DNA from 2 places in the Azospira sp. genome. Region 2 is predicted to be linked to the other one. Evidence: predicted binding sites of a transcription regulator. Region 2 holds the regulator's gene; the other holds the start of a gene.

Region 1 (9,967 bases), on a different contig from region 2:
CTTGCTGGAACGCTGGATGGCCAGGGCCATTTCCTTCTCCGGGGTGTCGGGCTTGCTGTCCAGGGCGCCGTCGCCGCGCACTTCCTTCCAGTTGAAGCCGACGATGGGCAGGTAGTTGCGCCTGGACATTTCCACCAGCACCGGATGCTCCTGCACGCAGGACGGGCACCAGGTGGCCCAGACGTTGAGCAGCCACACCTGGCCCTTCATCTCCTCGGGGGAGAAGGTCTTGGCCGGGTTGTCCAGGCGCGGCAGGGCGAAGGCTGGGGCCGGCTTGCCCACCAGGGGCGAGGGCACTTCCCGGGGATTGAGGTTGAGGCCGATGGCCAGCAGCACCACCAGGACGATGAAACCGATGAGGGGCCAGAGGAACTTGTTCATGGTCGTGTCAGGCTCGTTCAGGCCGCGGAGGAAGAGGCGGCGGCGGTTGGCGTGGCCGCCCGGGCCTTGACCCGGTAGCGGCGGTCGGCGATGGCGATGAGGCCGCCCAGGGACATCAGCAGGCAGCCGCCCCAGATCCAGTCCACGAAGGGCTTGTAGTAGACCCGCACGGCCCAGGCGCCTTCCGGCTGGCTCTTGTTGATGGGCTCACCCAGGGAGACGTACACGTCCCGGGTCAGGCCGGCGTCGATGGCGGCTTCGGTCATGGGCATGGCGGAGGAGGCGTAGTTGCGCTTCTCCGGATGCAGCACCTTGTCCAGCTTGCCGTCCTTGAGCAGCTCCACCTCGCCGCGCAGGGCCAGGTAGTTGGGACCTTCCACCTGATGCACGCCGATGAAGCGGAATTCGTAGCCCACCAGATGGACGCTGTCGCCCGGCTCCATCTTCACGTCCTTCTCCACCTCGTAGTTCTTCACCAGGGTGACGCCGACGACGAACACAGCGACGCCGATGTGGGCCAGGTGCATGCCCCAGAAGCTGCGGGGCTGCTTGAAGACGGCGGCAGCGAAGGAAAGGTCGCCCCGGGTGGCGCGCACCCGCTGCAGGAAGTTGAGCACCGCGGTGAGGGTGATCCAGGCGGCCACCAGGATGCCGACGGCCACGGCGGTATGCCAGGTGCCGTAGATGAAGGGCACGGCCACGCCCACCAGCACGGCGGCGGCGAAGGCCCAGCGCAGCAGGCGGGCGATCTCGGCCAGGCTGGCTTCCTTCCAGCGGGCGAAGGGGGCCACGCCCATGAGGAACAGCACCGGCACCATCAGGGGGGCGAAGACGGTGTTGAAGTAGGGCGGGCCGACGGAAATCTTGCCGGCGTTGAGGGCGTCGATCAGCAGCGGGTAGAGAGTGCCAAGGAAGACGGTACCGCAGCCCACCACCAGCAGGACGTTGTTGGTGAGCAGGAAGGATTCCCGGGACACCAGGCTGAAGCGGCCGCCCAGGCCCACCTTGGGGGCGCGCCAGGCGAACAGCACCAGGCTGGAGCCGATCACCACCACCAGGAAGGCGAGGATGAAGATGCCCCGGGTCGGGTCGGTGGCGAAGGCGTGCACCGAGGTCAGCACGCCGGAACGGACCAGGAAGGTGCCGAGCAGGGACAGGGAGAAGGCGCCGATGGCCAGCATCACCGTCCAGTTCTTGAAGCTGCCGCGCTTCTCGGTCACCGCCAGGGAGTGGATCAGGGCGGTGCCCACCAGCCAGGGCATGAAGGAGGCGTTTTCCACCGGGTCCCAGAACCACCAGCCGCCCCAGCCCAGCTCGTAATAGGCCCACCAGGAGCCGAGGGCGATGCCCAGGGTGAGGAAGATCCAGGCGGAGGTGGTCCACGGCCGGGACCAGCGGGCCCAGGCGGCGTCCAGCTGGCCGGAAAGGAGGGCGGCGACGGCGAAGGCGTAGGCCACGGAGAAGCCGACGTAGCCCATGTAGAGCATGGGCGGGTGGAAGACCAGGCCCGGGTCCTGCAGCAGGGGATTCAGGTCGCGGCCTTCCTGGGCTGCCGGCAGCAGGCGCTCGAAGGGGTTGGAGGTGACCAGGATGAAGAGCAGGAAGCCGGCCGCCACCAGACCGAGGACGCCCAGCACCCGGGCCACCATGGGCTCCGGCAGCTGGCGCGACAGGGCCGCCACGGCGAAGGTCCACAGGGACAGCATCAGGGCCCACAGCAGCAGGGAGCCTTCGTGGCCGCCCCACACGGCGGAGAACTTGTACAGGGTGGGCAGCAGGGTGTTGGAATGCTGGGCCACATAGACGACGGAGAAGTCGCTCTGCACGAAGGCCCAGGTCAGGCAGCCGAAGGCGAAGGCCACCAGCAGGGCCTGGGCCATGGCCGCCGGACGGGCGACGAGGACCCAGGGGGTACGGCCCTGATGGGCGCCCACCAGGGGCAGCACGCCCTGCACCAGGGCGACGCAGAAGGCCAGGATGAGGGCGAAGTGCCCGAGTTCGGGGATCATGGGGTCGCTCTCAATACTTCAGGGTTTTGGCCGCAGCCTTTTCGGCCGCCTCGACGGCCGCCTTCTTGTCGCCGGCTTCCGCCGCGGCCTTGTTCTCGCCGGCCTTGGCATGGGCGTCGGCAACGGCCTTCTGGGCTTCCGGCGGCATGTAGTTCTCGTCGTGCTTGGCCAGCACCTCGGTGGCGACGAAGAGGCCGGCATCATCCAGCTTGCCCTGGGCCACGACGCCCTTACCTTCCTTGAACAGGTCCGGCAGGATGCCCTTGTACTGCACCGGCAGGGTCTGGTCGGTGTCGGTCACGGCAAAGCGGACGCTGACGCCGTCGGCCAGGCGCTCGACGCTGCCTTCCTTGACCAGGCCGCCGATGCGGAAGGTCTTGCCCTTGGGCGCCTCACCGGCCAGGACCTGGGTGGGGGAGAAGAAGAACACCAGGTTGCTGTTGAAGGCGTTCAGCACCAGGGCCGTGCCGATGCCGAGGACCGCCAGACCGGCGACGATGAGGGCGATGCGCTTGTGACGGGCTTTCAACTTTCTTCACTCCTTTGGGCCAGATTCTCGGCAGTGATCTGCCGCTTCAGGCGGGACAACAGGTTCTTACGACGCCGGGCGACGATGATCGGTTCCACCGCCATGATGAGGGCGGTGACGCCGAAGGAACCCCAGACGTAAAAGGCGTAACCGCCCATGGCGAAAAACTCGGAGGCGCTGTTCCAGTGCATCTCAGGACTCCTTGCCGGCCAGCAGCTGGCGCACCCATTCGGTGTGCCGCTCCCGCTCCAGCATGATGTTGCGGGCCCGCCCCAGGGCCACGGCGATGGAATACATCCAGAAGCACAGGGCCACCAGCAGCATGGCCCAGAGCATGGTGGCGGCCATGGAGGGGGACTTGGTGAGGGAGACGGAAGCGCCCTGGTGCAGGGTGTTCCACCACTTCACGGAGAAATAGATGATGGGGATGTTCACCACGCCCACCAGGGCCAGCACGGCGCCGGCCTTGTCGGCCCGGCGCGGGTCGTCGATGGCGGACTGCAGGGCGATGAAGCCGATGTAGAGGAAGAGCAGGATCAGCTCGGAGGTCAGCCGCGCATCCCACACCCACCAGGTGCCCCACATGGGCTTGCCCCAGAGGGCGCCGGTCCACAGGGAGAGGAAGGCCATCAGCGCCCCGGTGGGGGCCAGGGCGGTGGCCATCATGCCCGACAGGCGGGTGTTGAAGGCCAGGCCCAGGGCGGCCCAGAAGGCCATCACCAGGTAGATGAACATGCTCATCCAGGAGGCGGGCACGTGGATGAAGATGATGCGGTAGCCCTCGCCCTGCTGGAAGTCCGTGGGGGCCACGAACATGCCCAGGTAGAGGCCGGCCGCGCCGAAGACGACGGAGAGGGCGACGAACCAGGGGATCATCTTGCCCGCCAGGGGGTAGAAGGTCGCCGGGGAGGCGAACTTGAACCAGTTGATCAGTCGATTGTTCATTCGAGAGATATCTTCAAGGCCGCCGCGGTCGCCCACGGCGCGAAAAACAGGCTGCCGGCCAGCAAGGCGCCGAGCAGGGACAGATGGGCTTCGAAGCCCAGGCCGGAAACGGCCGCATCGACGGCGCCGGCACCGAAAATCAGCACCGGAATATACAGGGGCAGCACCAGCAGGGAAACCAGCACGCCACCGCCCCGCAGGCCCAGGGTCAGGGCGGCGCCGATGGCGCCGATGGCCGAGAGGGAGGGGGTGCCCACCAGCAGGGCCAGGGTCAGCACCAGGAGGCCGTCGGCGGACAGGTCGAACTGTAGGCCGAGAACCGGCGCCAGCAAAGTCAGGGGCAGCCCGGAGGTGAGCCAGTGGGCGGCCATCTTGCCGAGCACGGTGACCGGCAGGGGCTGGGGCGCCAGCACCAGCTGCTCCAGGGTGCCGTCCCGGTAGTCGTCGCCGAAGAGGCGCGGCAGGGTCAGCATGGTGGCCAGCAGGGCCGCCACCCACAGTACGCCGGGAGCCATCTTGCGCAGCATGTCCATCTCGGGGCCCACGCCCAGGGGAAAGAGGCTGACGACGATGATGAAGAAGAACAGGGCGGAAACCAGATCGGCCTGGCGGCGCAGGGCCAGCTTCAGGTCCCGGGCGATGACGGCGAAGAGCAGGTCGAGCATCAGGCCCCCAGCCGGTATTCGCGGACGGCGCCGGCGGGAATGGTCACCGCCTGGTGCGTCGTCATCACCGCCAGACCGCCCCGCTGCAGGTGGGCGCCGATGAGGCCGGCCACCATATCCACGGCGGCCACGTCGAGGGCCACGAAGGGCTCGTCCAGCACCCACAGGGCGCGGCGCTCGTGGATCAGGCGGGCCAGGGCGACGCGGCGCTTCTGGCCCTGGGACAGGTATTTGGCCTGCAGGTCTTCCCGCCCGGCCAGGCCGACGGCGTAGAGGGCCTCCAGGGCCTGCTCCTCGGAGAGGGGCTCGCCGGCCAGACGGGCCGAGGCCAGCAGGTTCTCCAGGGGCGTCAGTTCTTCCTTGATGGCGTTGTGGTGGCCCATGTAGCACAGCTCGGCCCGGTAATCCTCGGCCAGCTTGCGGATCGGCTCGCCGCGCCAGGTGATCTCGCCCGCCACGGGCTGGGCCAGGCCCACCAGCATGCGCAGCAGACTGGTCTTGCCGGCGCCGTTTTTGCCCTGCAGGTTGAGCAATTCTCCGCCTTCCAGGCGAAAGCTCACCCCGGCGAACAGGCGACGGTCACCGCGTACGCATTCCAGTTGGGAGGCTTCCAGCATTGATGAGGGAGTCCAGGCAATCTGGGCGGGATTATGGAGGCGAGAGTGTAGCGGCTCTTTGATGGGAAACAAAACCGGTGCAAATTATTCCCGGCAGCCCGGATTATGGGCTATCCGGCACCTGTTCCCAATAGCCGGAAGCATTTAGGTGCAGAAAAAAACGGGGGCCCCGGCCCCCGTTCCAAGTCGAGAGGCGCTGCTTACTTCTTGCCGAAGGGCTGGGGACGCGGGGTGGCGTCGGCAGACGGCGGCAGGATCGGCAGCTTGAAGCTGGGCTGGTCGCCGGTCAGGGTCTTCAGGAAGGCCACGATCTTGGCGTTTTCCTCATCCGTGAACTTCTTGCCCAGCTGGATGCGGCCCATGGTGTCCACCGCTTCCTTCAGGGTGTTGGCGGCGCCGTCGTGGAAGTAGGGATAGGTCATTTCCACGTTGCGCAGGGTCGGCACCTTGAAGTTGAAGCGGTCCGCATCCTTGCCGGTCACGGCGACCCGGCCTTCGGCGGCGCTGGAAGCCTTGTACGGTTCCACCACGCCCATCTTCTGGAAGGAGTTGCCGCCCACGGCCGGACCGTTATGGCAGGCGACGCAGCCGCTGTCCTTGAACAGCTTGTAGCCTTCCAGCTCGTTCTTGCTCAGGGCCTTCTGGTCGCCCTTCAGCCACTTGTCGAAGCGGGAATTGGGGGTCACCAGGGTTTCCTCGAAGGCGGCGATGGCCTTGGTGATGCCGTCGATATCCACCTTGTCGGAGCCGAAGGCCTTCTTGAACTCGGCCACGTAGCCGGGAATGGACTTCACCACGTCCACCGCCAGGGTGTGGTTGGAGGCCATTTCACCCGGGTTGGCGATGGGGCCGCCGGCCTGGGCCTTGAGGTCGGCCGCACGGCCGTCCCAGAACTGGGCCACGTTGAGGCTGGAATTGAGCACGGTGGGTGCGTTGATGGGACCTTCGTTCCAGTTGTGGCCGATGGAGGTCTTGATGTTGTCCGTGCCGCCCATGGACAGGTTGTGGCAGGAATTGCAGGAAATGAAGCCGGACATGGACAGCCGGGGATCGAAATACAGCTTCTTGCCCAGTTCCACCAGGGCCGGGTTGGCCACCTTGGCGGGCTTGATCGGCTGGATGGGCTCGTTGCCGGCGGCTTGCGCCAGGCCGGCAAGGCCCAGGGTGGCCGCCAGGACGATGGCGGTCGGCGTGATCTTGAGTTGGAACATGTGTCACTCCCTTCGGGTTATGGAAATATTGTGCCGCCATTGTCCATCCCACGAGTAGGGTCTTGTTGATGTAAGTCAATGTTTTTCAATGGTTTTTGGCTATACATCCTATAGCTTTCGCCTATACACCCTTACGGCAGCAGTCCCCGGACAACATCCGCCGCCGGCCTTCAACGCCTGTATTGGCCGGGGATTCCGGAGCAATCGGCGGCCCCACCGCCGCCTCCCCGGGAAGCCGGCCCTCATCGCCACACCGGACGGGCCGTACGGTCCGCGCCCGCCCCTATCTCCCGCCCCCTTGACGGTAATCAAGGCGACGGCGGCCCCGATCCCCTAGGGTAGCGGTTTTTTTGCGGGAGGCAGGCCGGCATGGGCCAGCACGAGGGAAACGACGGCGCGCTGCAACTGGCCCTGGAATGGGACGGCCAGGGCATTGCCGCGGCCCGCGTCGCCAGCCCCCGCCCCCTGGCCGCCCGCCTGCTGCAGAGCCGTCCCGCCGCCGAGGCCGGCGAACTGGCGCCGCGCCTGTTCACCCTCTGTGCCGCCGCCCAGGGCAGCGCCGCCCGCCGGGCCCTGGCCGCTGCCGCCGGCGCCCCGATGGCAGAGCCGGATGGGGCCGAACGGCAGCGCCTGAGCCGGGAGATGATCGGCGAACACCTGTGGCGCCTGGGCCTGGACTGGCCGCCCCTGCTGGGCCTGCCGCCGCGCAAGGAGGCCCTGGTGGCCTGGCGCAAGGGCCTGCCCGCCGCCGATCAGCCCCAATGGCGCAGCTTCGCCGCCCATGCCCTGGAACTGCCGCGCTGCGCGGCTCCCGGCACGGACCTGCTGGAACACCTGGATGCATCCGCCTGGTGGCAATCCCTCCCCGGAGAGCGGGACTGGGACTGCCTCGCCGCCCATGCCCTGGCCCCGACCCTGGCCGGCCGGCCCCGGGAAACCGGCGCCGCCGCCCGCTGCCGCCGTCAGCCCGAGGTGGCAGCCCTGTGGCAGGCCGGTCGCCGTGCCGCCGCCCGCCTCCAGGCCCGCTGCCTGGAACTGGAAGCCCTGCTCGACGGCCACTGGGACCCGGCCTGGGTGGATGCCTGCAGCCCGGCCCCCGGCATCGGCCTGGCGCGGGTGGAAACGGCCCGGGGGCCCTTGCTGCATCTGGTGGCGCTGGCTGCCGGCACGGTGCAGCGCTATGTTATTGTTGCCCCCACGGAATGGAACTTTCACCCGGCCGGCGCCTTCGTCCAAGACATCACCGGCCTGCCCGCCCCGACCCCGGAAGCCGCCCGGCACATGGCCCGCTGCATCGCCCTGTCCCTGGACCCCTGCGTCGCCGTGGGCATCACCCTGGATACGCATCACCATGCATGAGATGTCCCTGGCAGAGGGCGTGCTGCAAATCGTCGAAGACGCCGCCCAAGGCCCCCAGGGCTTTGCCCGGGTAAAGACCGTCTTCCTCGAAATCGGCCAGCTCTCCTCGGTGGAAGCGGAGGCCATGGCCTTCTGTTTCGAGGCGGTGAGCAAGGGCACGGTGGCCGACGGCGCCAAGCTGGAAATCGTCAGCGTCCCCGGCGAGGGGCTGTGCCTCTCCTGCCAGAAGACCGTGCCCCTGGCCCAGGTGTACGACCCCTGCCCGGAGTGCGGCGGCTACCCGGTACAGCCCACGGCCGGCACGGAAATGCGGGTGCGGGAACTGGAAGTCGATTGAGGGCCAGCCCTCACCACAGAATTCAGGAAATCGAAGGAGCATCGAGCAAATGTGTACCACCTGCGGCTGCGGCGCCGGCGAAACCCGCATCGAGGGCGACGCCCTCCACGATCACGAGCATGGTCACGAACACTGGCACGTCCATGAGGACGGCACCGCCCACAGCCATGGCCACGAGCACGGTCACGGCCACAGCCATGCCCACGACGAGCACCAGCACGAGCATGTGCACGCCGACGGCACCCGTCACAGCCACCCGCACCATCACGACGGCGAACATCATCACGATCACCAGGGCGTCGCGCCCCAGCCTGCCGCCCCGACCCACGGCCACGTGCATACCCACGCCGACGGCACCAGCCACAGCCATCCCCACACCCACGAGGGCGAGCACCACCACGCCCACGCCGAGGGGGACCAAGGCGACCACGGGCACGGCCATCACCACCATCACGGCGATGGCAGCATCGACTACGGCAGCGGCCCCGCCGGCGCCCACGCCCCGGGCATGAGCCAGAAGCGCATGGTGCAGATCGAGCGGGACATCCTCTCCAAGAACGACGCCTACGCCGCCAAGAACCGCCAGGCCCTGGCCGAGAAGGGCGTCTTCGCCCTCAATCTCGTTTCCAGCCCCGGCTCCGGCAAGACCACCCTGCTCTGCCGCAGCATCGAGGAACTGAAGGCCAAATACCCGGTGGCCGTGATCGAGGGCGACCAGCAGACCAGCTTCGACGCCGAACGCATCCGCGCCACCGGCGCCCCCGCCCTGCAGATCAACACCGGCAAGGGCTGCCACCTGGACGCCCACATGGTGGGCCACGCCCTGGAAAAGCTGGAGGTGCAGGACGACTCACTGCTGCTGATCGAGAACGTCGGCAATCTGGTGTGCCCCGCCGCCTTCGACCTGGGCGAGGCCGGCAAGGTGGTGATCCTCTCCGTCACCGAAGGCGAGGACAAGCCGCTGAAGTACCCGGACATGTTCCGCGCCGCCCGCCTGATGCTGCTCTCCAAGGTGGACCTGCTGCCCCACCTGACTTTCGATGCGGATAAGGCGGTGGAATACGCCCGCCGGGTCAATCCGGCCCTGGAAGTGATCCGGGTCTCCACCACCAGCGGCGAAGGCTTCGCCGAGTGGCTGGCCTGGGTGGAAAAGGGCCTGGCCGCTGCCAAGGCGGCCCGCCAGGAAAACGTCGCCGCCCTGAAGGCCCGCATCGCCGAACTGGAAGGCCTGCTGGCCCGCCGCTGATCCCCTGGGCGGCTCTGCCGCCCCGGTTGCACCGCTGCCATGAACGACCTCACCCTTCCCCTGCTCTGCCGCCGGGTCCGCGTCCGCGGCCTGGTGCAGGGCGTCGGCTATCGTCCCTTCGTCTATCGCCTGGCCTTCGAGCTGGGCCTTGGCGGCTGGGTGCGCAACGACGCCGAAGGGGTGGATATCGAAGCCCGGGGCCCGGCCCCGCTGGTGGAGCGCTTCATCGCCCGGCTGCGGGCCGAGGCGCCGGAACTGGCCCGGGTGGAGGCGGTGGAAGTGCGGGAGGCCGAGCCCGAGCGCAGCCTGCCCGGCTTTCTCATCGTCGAGAGCCGGGGCGGCCACGCCAGTACCGCCATCGGCCCGGACAGCGCCCTCTGCCACGACTGCCTGGAAGAACTGTTCGCGCCCCAGGACCGGCGCCACCGCTACGCCTTCACCCACTGCACCCACTGCGGCCCCCGCTATTCCATCACCCGGGAGCTGCCCTACGACCGGGCCCGCACCAGCCTGGCGCCCTTCCCCCAGTGCCCGGCCTGCACCGCGGAATACGCCGATCCCCACAACCGGCGCTTCCACGCCGAGGCCAACTGCTGCCCCGACTGCGGCCCCCAACTCAGGCTGCTCGACGCCGCCGGCCAGCCGATGCCCGGTGACCCGGTGCGGGA
Region 2 (9,967 bases):
GCGGCGCGAGACCCTTTCCCGCCTGCGGCGCGAGCTGAAGCTGGCCCTGGAAGATGCTTTCCAGCTGGTGGAGCTGGGCGGCGTGCTGGCCAAGTCGGCCAAGATCGAAGCCGCCTACGGGCAAAGCTTTGCCGGGGCCCTGGCCCAGGTTTCCGGCGAGTTCGACGGCATTGTCGAAGAGATCCGCGGTTCCCTGGAGACCCTGAAAAAATCCAGCTTCTTCGGGGGGAGATAATGAAAAAGACCCAGACCATCTTTCAGGACGGCACCCACAAGTGGGTGGCCATCGTGCGCGATCCGGAACGTCCCGACTCCCTCATCGACACCAATGAGTACCTGGTGGCCAACGGCGTCCAGGGGCTGATCCTGGACCCGGGCGGCGCCGAGATTTTCCCGGCGGTGTTCTCCGCCCTGGCGGCCGAGTTCGATCCGTCCGCAGTGGTCGGCCTGTTCGCTTCCCACCAGGACCCGGACATCATCTCCTCCCTGGCCATGTGGCTGGAATTCAATCCCAAGATGCACTGCTACACCAGCTGGCTCTGGGAGAGCTTCATTCCCCATTTCGGCGGCACCAGCGACACCTTCGTGCCCATTCCCGACGAGGGTATGGAGATCGGCCTCAACGGCCTCACCCTGACGGCGGTGCCGGCCCACTACCTGCATTCCTCCGGCAATTTCCACCTCTACGACCGCCAGGCCCGCATGTACTTCTCCGGCGACGTCGGCGCCGCCCTGCTGCCGCCCGAGGAGGCTGGCCTCTTCGTCGAGGATTTTGACCGCCACATCAAGCACGCCGAAGGCTTCCACCGTCGCTGGATGGGTTCCAACGAAGCCAAGCGCCGCTGGTGCGAGCGGGTGGCCCAGATGGAAATCGACATGCTCTGCCCCCAGCACGGCGCTATCTACCAGGGGGCCGACGTGCAGCGCTTCATCAACTGGTTCGACGAGCTGCAGGTCGGCATCCTGCGCGGCTGAGCGGCCTCTCCCGCCCTCCTGTTTCGCCCGGCGCCGGACACCTGTCCGGCGCTTTTGATTCCAGTCAAGGAGTCCTCCTGCCGGGCTGGGCAGAATCTGCCTGAACCCCAGAGAGGAAGCAGGCATGACCCCCATCCGAGACTACATGAGTGGCGACCACCGCCGCTGCGACGACCTGTTCGCGGCCGTGGAGCAGTCCCTCGCCCAACCCGACCCGGCCTTGCCGGCCCAGCTCTTCGCCGATTTCTGCCAAGCCACCCTGGCCCATTTCCAGGCGGAAGAGGAAACCCTCTTTCCCGCCTTCGAGCAGGCCACCGGCATCCGCATGGGGCCCACCCAGATGATGCGGCTGGAACATGTGCAGATGCGCAGTCTCATGGACGAGGCGCGCCAGGCCCTGGCCGCCGGCGACCAGGACGACTACCTGGGGGCGGCCGAGACCCTGCTGATCCTCATGCAGCAGCACAACCTGAAGGAAGAAAACGTCTTGTATCCCATGTGCGACGAACATCTGGCCGGGCATGCCGGTGAGCTGCTGCCCCTGCTGCAGAAGACCACCGGGAGTGCCCAGTCATGAGTGCCCGCGACGAAGCCACCCTGGTGGTGGATGCCCGCATGATGGAGCCGCCCGAACCCTTCGTGCGCACCATGGAGGGCCTGGATGAGCTGAAGGACGGGGAAAAGATGCTGCTCCTGCTCTACCGGGAGCCCCATCCCCTGTACCGCACCCTGGTGAACAACGGCTATACCTACCGTTCCCAGACCGCAGAAGACGGCACGGTGGAGATTCTCATCTGGAAGGTGGCGGCCTGAGGTCCCTGGCGCCGGCCCGTCGCCGCTGATCGTCACGCCGCCGCCCAGGACGCTTCCCATGCAAGCCATGCTGTCCTTCGACCAGGCCCCGCCCCTGGCGGCGCCCCTGCGCTTCTTCCTCAGCGCCCCCCTGTTCGCGGCGGCCGCCGGCCTGCTCCTGCTGCTCCTCGGGCCGGAGCTGCTGGCCTCCCGCTGGACCGCCGGCGCCCTGGCCTTCACCCACCTGCTGACGGCCGGCTTCATGCTGCAGACCATGGTCGGTGCCCTGCTGCAGATCCTGCCGGTGGCCACCGGCGCCGGCGTGGCCCGGCCCCTGGGCGTGGCCCGGGCGGTGCACGGCCTGCTTACCCTGGGGCTGCTGTTCCTGGTGGGGGCCTTCCTCACCTACCGCAGCGAACTGTTCCAGGGCGCCCTGTTGTGTCTCGGTGGCGGCATTCTTATCTTCCTCGTTGCCGTCGGCCGGGCCCTGGTTCAGATTCCCATGGGCAGCACCATCCAGTGGGCCCTCAAGCTGGCCGTGGCCGGCCTCGGCGTGACGGTGCTGCTGGGCCTGTCCATGCTGGTCAACCTGGCCTGGGGGCTGTCCTGGCCCCTGCTGGAAATCACCGGCATCCACCTGGCCTGGGGCCTGGTGGGCTGGGGCGTGCTGCTGCTGTCCGGCGTCGCCTACGTGGTGGTGCCCATGTTCCTCCTGACGCCGGCTTTTCCCGGCTGGCTGACCCGGCTCCTGGCGCCCCTGCTGTTCCTGCTGCTGGCCCTGTGGAGCGGCGCCGAGGCGGCCGGCTGGGGCGGCGCCCCCCTCCTGGCGGCCCTGGTGGCGGCCGGTTGCGGCACCTTTGCCCTGGCGACCCTGTGGTTGCTGGTGCGCAGCAAGCGGGCCAGGCTCGATGCCACCCAGCGCTACTGGCGGCTGGGGCTGGCCTGCGCCGTCGGCGGGGCGGCCCTGTGGGCGGTGGGGCAGCTGTGGCCGGCCCTGGGCCTGTGGCCCGGGCTGCCCCTGCTGCTGGGCATGCTCCTGCTGGTGGGCGGGTTCATGTCGGTGATCACCGGCATGCTGTACAAGATCGTGCCCTTCCTCATCTGGCTGCATCTGCAGAACGCGGGCCAGGGCCGGGTGCTGGCGCCGAACATGAAGCGCATCCTGGCCGAGAGCGCCATGGCGCGGCAGATGGCGGCCCATGCCGCTTCCCTGGCCCTGCTGCTGGCCGCCGTGGTCCGCCCCGCCTGGTTCGCCTGGCCGGCCGGACTGGCCCTGCTGCTGTCCAACCTGTGGTTGCTGGTGAACCTCTGGCGCTGCCTGCAGGTCTATCGGCGGCACCTGCGGCATATCGGCGAGCAACTCGCCACGGCTGCCTGATTTTTCGGAGATTCCATGTTCAAGGCCTTTTTCAGCGCCCCCCACCGGGTCATGTTCGCCCTCGGCGCCCTGCAGAGCCTGCTGGCGGTGCTGTTCTGGGCGGCGGACCTGGGCGGCCGCTATGCCGGACTCTATGGGGCTCCGGCCTGGGCCCTGCCCGGCATCTGGCTGCATGGGGCCCTGATGCTGTTCGGCCTGTTCCCCCCCTTCATCTTCGGCTTTCTCATGACGGCCCTGCCCAAGTGGGTGAGCGCCCCGGCCCTGACGCGGGGCCAGTACCTGCCGGCCTTCGCTCTGCTGGCAGGCGGCTGGCTGCTCTTCTGGGGCGGCCTGCTGGCGGCGCCCCTGGCCGTGTCCGGCCTGGTGGTGGCGTCCCTCGGCTGGCTGTGGGGCTTGGTCGCCCTGGCCCGGGCCGTGACCTGGCCCCAGCCCCGGGGCTTCGCACCGGACCGTTCCCACGCCTACGCGCTGCTGGCCGCCCTGGGGCTGGGCCTGGTCGCCCTCTGGGCCTATGCCTGGGGCCTGGCAGCCATGGCCGGCGACGGGGTGCGGGCCGGCATCGAGCTGGGGCTGTGGGGCTGCCTGCTGCCGGTGTTCTTCATCGTCAGCCATCGCATGCTGCCCTTCTTCACTGCAGCGGTGCTGAAGAACTACACCATCTACCGACCCATGCCCCTGCTGTGGCTGGTGCTGGCCTGTTTCCTTGGCCACGCCCTGCTGGCCCTGGTCGGCTGGCACGGAGCCCTGTGGCTGCCGGACGCCGTTGCCGCCGCCGTGGTCATCCATTTCTCCTGGAAGTGGCAGCTTCGGCGCAGCCTGGCGGTGCCCATGCTGGCCATGATCCACGGCGCCACCGTCTGGCTGGGCCTGGGGCTGGTGCTCTATGCCTGCCAGGGGCTGGCCCTGGCGCTGGGCGGCAGCTTCGGCGGCCTGGCGCCCCTGCACGCCATCAGCATCGGCTATTTTGTTTCCATGCTGCTGGGCATGGTCACCCGGGTCACCCTGGGGCATTCGGGCCGGCCCATCAACGCCGGGGATCAGACCACCTGGCCCCTGTTCTGGCTGTTCCAGAGCGTGCCCCTGCTGCGCATCGCCGGCGAGTTCCTGCCCCTGTCCGGCCCCTTCAACCTGCAGTGGCTGGCCAGCCTGGCCTGGCTGCTGGTGTTCGCCCTGTGGGTGCGGCGCCACGGCGCCATGTACCTGCGGCCCCGGCCCGACGGCCAGCCCGGCTGACGGATCGCGGAGCCATCCCATGTACCTGGCCCTCAAGCATCTGCACATCACCTGCGTCGTCCTCTCCGGCCTCGGATTCCTCCTGCGCGGATTCTGGATGCTGCAGGAGTCGCCTCGACTGCAGGGGCGCCTGCCGCGGGTGGCGCCCCATGTGGTGGATACCCTGCTGCTCGGCAGCGCCCTGGCCCTGGCCTTTCTCTCCGGCCAGTATCCCTTCGTCCAGGGCTGGCTGACGGCCAAGGTGCTGGCCCTGCTGGCCTACATCGGCTGTGGCAGCGTGGCCCTCAAGCGGGGGCGCAGCAAGGCGGTGCGGGGCATCTTTTTCGTCATGGCCCTGTCGTGTTTCGCCTATATCGTTTCCGTTGCCCTGACGCGTCATCCCGCCGGCTTCTTCGCCGGTCTGTGAAAGGAATTGCATGAGCCACAGCCTGTTGGGCGCCGCCGCCCCCAGTTTCGACGAACCCCTGGAAATGCTGGATGCCTGTCACGGTCGCATCCAGGCCCAGATCGAGACCCTGCGTCGCCTGGTGCAGCACCTGCCCCGGCACGGTGCCGACCAGGCTGCCCGGGAGGCGGCCCAGGGCGTGCTGCGCTATTTCTCCGTGGCCGCTCCCCATCACCATGCGGACGAGGAGGATGACCTCTTTCCCGCCCTGCGGGCGAGCCAGGCGGTGGCCCGGGAAGCGGCGGTGGCGGCTCAGGTGGAGGCCCTCATCGAGCGCATCCTGGCCGATCACCGGCGCATGGACCGGGCCCGGGACGAGGTGCTGGCCCGCCTGCAGGCCATCGTCGCGGCCCAGCCGGGGGAATGCAGCGAGGCCCTGCCGGCGGCCATGGTGGAAGGGCTGGCCGAGCTTTATCTGGGACACATCGATCTGGAAACCCGGGAGCTGCTGCCCCTGGGGCGGCGCCTGCTGTCCCCCGAGCAGGCGGCCGCCGTCGGCCGCAGCATGGCGGCACGGCGGGGGGCGGTGTTTCCGGAAGGGGAACAGTAGGACTGCCGGCACTCCTGGACTAAGCCCGGGCAATAATCCGGGCAATAAAAAAAGCGGCTCCGCGGAGCCGCTTTTTTGTTTGACGCTTGCCCGGGATCAGGCCGACTGGTGGGTCATCAGCTTTTTCAGGCCCGGGATGTCCAGGATGCGGATGTGCTTTTGCTGCACGGCGATCAGACCTTCTTCCTGGAAGCGGGAGAAGGCGCGGGAAACGGTTTCCAGCTTGAGGCCCAGGTAGCTGCCGATTTCTTCCCGGGTCATGCGCAGGTAGAACTCGGCGTGGGAATAGCCGCGGGCGGTGAAGCGCTGGGAGAGATTGAGGAGGAAGGCGGCCAGCCGTTCTTCCGCCCGCATGGTGCCGAGCAGCATCATGACCCCGTGGTCGCGCACGATCTCCCGGCTCATCACCTTGTGGAAGTGGTGCTGCAGGGCCACGATCTCCCGGGACAGGCCTTCCAGGCGGGGGAAGGGGATGATGCAGACTTCGCTGTCTTCCAGGGCCACCGCGTTACAGGAATGGTGTTCGGTGCTGATGCCGTCCAGGCCCAGCAGCTCGCCGGCCATCTGGAAGCCGGTGACCTGGTCGCGGCCGTCTTCCAGCAGCACGTCGGTCTTGAAGAAACCGGCGCGGATGGCGTAGATGGATTCGAAGGCCTCCCCGGCCCGGTACAGGTGGTCGCCGCGCTTGATCTTGCGGCGGGTGCTGACCAGTTCGTCCAGCTTGGACATCTCGGTCTCGTTGAGACCGTAGGGAAGACACAGTTCTTGCAGGTTACAGTTCGAGCAGGCGGTCTTGATGACCGACAGGGTAATTTCTTGGGCGCTGGTCTTCTTCAACGGCATGCTGTTCCTCGCTGGGCCAAGGGCGTTCGGATGGTGGTAACCTGCGCCGGAAGGCCCTTTGGAAGCCTTTGATCCAGGTCAACGTGCCCCAGTTCCTGCACCACGATAATAAGCCGCACCTAATGTGTGGTTCTGCAACGACTGTTTTTCAATGACATTTACCGCCAACAACCTGGTTTTCGATCCCCAGATCATCCGCCGCTTCGACGTCAATGGACCGCGCTACACGTCCTATCCGACGGCTGACCGTTTTGTCGAAGCCTTCGATGCCGAGGCCCTGAAGCTGTGGTTGGGCAAACGCAACATCGGCGGTATCAGCCGACCGCTGTCATTATACTTCCACATCCCCTTCTGTAACACCATCTGCTACTACTGCGCCTGTAACAAGATCATCACCAAGGATCACGGCCGCAGCGCCAAGTACATCAAGTACCTGGGCAAGGAGATGGCCCTGCAGGCCGAGTACCTGCTGGACGGGGATCGGGAAGTCTCCCAGCTGCACTGGGGCGGCGGCACGCCCACCTTCCTCTCCCATGAGGAAATGCACCAGCTGATGGACCTCACCCACCGCCATTTCAAGCTGGTGGATGGGGCCGAGATTTCCATCGAAGTGGATCCGCGCAAGGTGGACCGGCCCACCGTGGCCCTGCTCGGCGAGCTGGGCTTCAACCGCATGAGCCTGGGCGTCCAGGATTTCGACGAGCGGGTGCAGCAGGCCATCAATCGCATCCAGACCGAGGAAGAAACCTTCACGGTGATGGACCAGGCGCGCAAGAGCGGCTTCAAGTCCATCAGCGTGGACCTCATCTACGGCCTGCCCCACCAGACGGTGATGGGCTTCAACCGCACCCTGGAGCGGGTCCTGGCCATGGACCCGGAGCGTCTCTCCATCTACAACTATGCCCACCTGCCGGGCCTCTTCAAGCCCCAGCGGCGCATCAACGAGAGCGACCTGCCCAACGCCGACACGCGCCTGCAGCTGCTCTCCCTGGCCATCAAGAAGCTGACCGATGCCGGCTACGTCTTCATCGGCATGGACCACTTCGCCAAGCCGGACGACGAGCTGGCCGTGGCCCAGCGCCAGGGCCGGCTGCACCGCAATTTCCAGGGCTACTCCACCCATGCGGACTGCGACATGCTGTCCTTCGGCATTTCCTCCATCGCCAAGGTGGGGCCCACCTACAGCCAGAACTACCGCACCCTGGACGAGTACTACGACCGCCTGGACGCCGGCGTGCTGCCGGTGCTGCGGGGCATCGAGCTGACCGCCGACGACCTGCTGCGCCGTTCCATCATCCAGGCCCTGATGTGCCATTTCGAAATCTCCACCGAGTCCATCGAAATCGCCCACCTGATCGACTTCAAGAAGTACTTCGCCGCCGAACTGGAGGACCTGAAGGAACTGGAGCGGGGCGGGCTGGTGAAGGTGGACGACAAATGGATCACCGTGCTGCCCCCGGGACGTCTCCTGGTGCGGGCCATCTCCATGGTGTTCGACAAATATCTGCGCGCCGATCGGCAGCGCACCCGTTACAGCAAGGTCATCTGACCGGGCTACGGGATACCGCGTTTAACTTGAGGCAAGCCTCAGGGGGGAAAAGCCGGGCGCTGGGGGAAACCCCAGTGCCCGGTATAATTTTGGCCATGGCCTTTTTCACTTTCCGCACGGCGCTCCCACGTGGCTGACTCCTTCCTGCCCACCCTGCTTTCCGTCCTCCTCGTCGGCTTTCTCGGCGGCACCCACTGCATCGGCATGTGCGGCGGCATCGTCGGCGCCCTCTCTCTGGGGCAGGCCGGAGGCAGCCGCTGGTCCCTGCATCTGGCCTACAACCTGGGGCGTATCGCCAGCTATGGCCTGGCCGGCCTCCTGGCGGGGGCCGTCGGCGCGGCCGGCGCCCACCTGGGAGAGCAATGGTCCCTGCGCCTGGTGCTCTACGTGCTGGCCAACCTGATGCTGGTGGCCCTGGGCCTTTATCTGCTTGGCGCCACCCAGGCCCTGGCGTGGACCGAGCGGGCAGGCCAGGGCCTGTGGCGCCGTCTGCAGCCCTTTTCCAAACGTTTTCTGCCCGCCCGCAGCCCGGCCCAGGCCTTTCCCCTGGGCTTGCTGTGGGGCTGGCTGCCCTGCGGTCTGGTATACAGTGTGCTGACCACCGCCCTGGTGAGCGGCAGCGCCGCCCGGGGCGGCGCGGTGATGCTGGCCTTCGGCCTGGGCACCCTGCCCAACCTGCTGCTGGCCGGCCTCCTGGCGGCGCGGCTGAAGGATTTCGTGCGGCGCCCCTGGGTGCGCGGCATCGCCGGGCTGAGCGTGCTCGGCTTCGGCCTGTGGGGCCTGCTGGGTGCCTGGCGCCTGGCCCATAACATCTAGAAATGCTGAGGAGCAGACGATGCTGAATTTCCTGCTGGCGGTCGATGGTTCCGCTTGTTCCCTGCGGGCCGTGGATCACCTGATTTCCCGCCTCTCCTGGTACCGGGAAGTGCCGACGGTGCACCTGCTCTACGTGCATCCGCCCATTCCCGACGGCCGGGTGCAGCGCCACCTGGGCCACGAAACCCTGGAGCGCTACTACCGGGAGGACAGCGTGGAACGCCTGGAGGCGGCCGAGGCCAAGCTCAAGGCCGCCGGGGTGGCCTACCAGCGGCACATCCACGTGGGCCAGCCGGGGGCCGTCATCGCCCATCAGGCCGCTGAACTGGGGGCCGACCTGGTGCTGCTCGGCAGCCACGGCTGGAGCGCCATCGCCGGGGCCGTCATGGGCTCGGTGGCCACCCGGGTGGTGCATGAAACCACGGTGCCCGTCCTGCTGGTGAAATAGGCGGCAGGCCGTCTGCCAGCGCAGCCGGCCTGATCCCCGGCATGAGCGGGCGGGGAGGAGGGCTGCGTCCATCCCCGCGCAACGAAGAAACCCCTGGCCGTGCCGGCGGTCTGTAACCATGGGGTTTGAGCCCCTCTGTTACTGGCGGCTAAGGGCGCCTGCGCCCATAATTAGCCATTGCTAATGTTTCTTGCCGAGTTGCCCGTGTCCCAGTCCCCTGCCGCTCCTTCTTCCTCCCGCCTCGACCTGCCCATTGCCGGCATGACCTGCGCCGCCTGTTCGGCCCGCATCGAGAAAGTGCTGAACCGCCTGCCCGGCGTGGAAGCCAGCGTCAATCTGGCGGCGGAGCGGGCCAGCGTCGCCTTGAACAGCGAGGAAACCACGCCCCAGCGGGTGGTGGAGGCCATCGAGAAGGCCGGTTTTTCCGTGCCGCCGGCCACGGTGGAACTGGAACTTACCGGCATGACCTGCGCCGCCTGCGCGGCCCGCATCGAGAAGGTGCTGAACCGTCTGCCCGGCGTCGAAGGTGCGGTGAACCTGGCCGCCGAGCGGGCCCGTATCCGCTACGTGCCGGGTCTGGTGGATACGGCCCGGCTGATCAGTGCCGTGGAAAAAGCCGGCTTCGGCGCCCGGGTGGCCAGCGACACCACCCGGGAAGAGGAAAAGGCCCGCAAGGCCGCCCTCTACGCCGCCGAGAAGCGCCGCTTCTTCATCGCCGCCCTGCTCACCCTGCCCCTGGTGGCCCAGATGGTCACCATGTTCGGCCCGGCGCCGGAACATGGCCACAGCGATCTGCTGCCTCGCTGGCTGCAACTGCTGCTGGCCACCCCGGTGCAGTTCTGGATCGGCTGGCGCTTCTACGACGGCGCCTACAAGGCCCTGCGCGGCGGTGGCGCCAACATGGACGTGCTGGTGGCCCTGGGCACCACCATGGCCTA

What was found. The regulator FNR, encoded in region 2, switches genes on or off when oxygen is low (the NO sensors DNR and NnrR bind a similar motif). The targets are predictions, from matches to a motif close to TTGANCTAGNTCAA.
Region 1: the regulator FNR is predicted to act here: its motif matches at 6,423-6,436, upstream of OEL49_RS08335 (cytochrome-c peroxidase).

What each region holds. Positions count from the first base shown of each region.
Region 1 is NZ_JAOTRW010000005.1:33,331-43,297, forward strand. Features, by position in the region: gene OEL49_RS08300 (DsbE family thiol:disulfide interchange protein) at 1-381, opposite strand, end outside; gene OEL49_RS08305 (heme lyase CcmF/NrfE family subunit) at 399-2,390, opposite strand; partial or broken gene ccmE (cytochrome c maturation protein CcmE) at 2,479-2,919, opposite strand; gene ccmD (heme exporter protein CcmD) at 2,916-3,110, opposite strand; gene ccmC (heme ABC transporter permease CcmC) at 3,112-3,864, opposite strand; gene ccmB (heme exporter protein CcmB) at 3,861-4,529, opposite strand; gene ccmA (cytochrome c biogenesis heme-transporting ATPase CcmA) at 4,529-5,146, opposite strand; gene OEL49_RS08335 (cytochrome-c peroxidase) at 5,347-6,357, opposite strand; gene OEL49_RS08340 (nickel-dependent hydrogenase large subunit) at 6,727-7,716, shown strand; gene hypA (hydrogenase maturation nickel metallochaperone HypA) at 7,709-8,053, shown strand; gene hypB (hydrogenase nickel incorporation protein HypB) at 8,103-9,299, shown strand; gene hypF (carbamoyltransferase HypF) at 9,339-9,967, shown strand, end outside.
Region 2 is NZ_JAOTRW010000004.1:133,970-143,936, reverse strand. Features, by position in the region: gene OEL49_RS06545 (chemotaxis protein) at 1-235, shown strand, start outside; gene OEL49_RS06540 (MBL fold metallo-hydrolase) at 235-975, shown strand; gene OEL49_RS06535 (hemerythrin domain-containing protein) at 1,100-1,552, shown strand; gene OEL49_RS06530 (DUF2249 domain-containing protein) at 1,549-1,788, shown strand; gene OEL49_RS06525 (hypothetical protein) at 1,847-3,145, shown strand; gene OEL49_RS06520 (NnrS family protein) at 3,161-4,378, shown strand; gene OEL49_RS06515 (SirB2 family protein) at 4,398-4,784, shown strand; gene OEL49_RS06510 (hemerythrin domain-containing protein) at 4,795-5,373, shown strand; gene fnr (fumarate/nitrate reduction transcriptional regulator Fnr) at 5,470-6,216, opposite strand; gene hemN (oxygen-independent coproporphyrinogen III oxidase) at 6,368-7,765, shown strand; gene OEL49_RS06495 (sulfite exporter TauE/SafE family protein) at 7,895-8,581, shown strand; gene OEL49_RS06490 (universal stress protein) at 8,601-9,029, shown strand; gene OEL49_RS06485 (heavy metal translocating P-type ATPase) at 9,213-9,967, shown strand, end outside.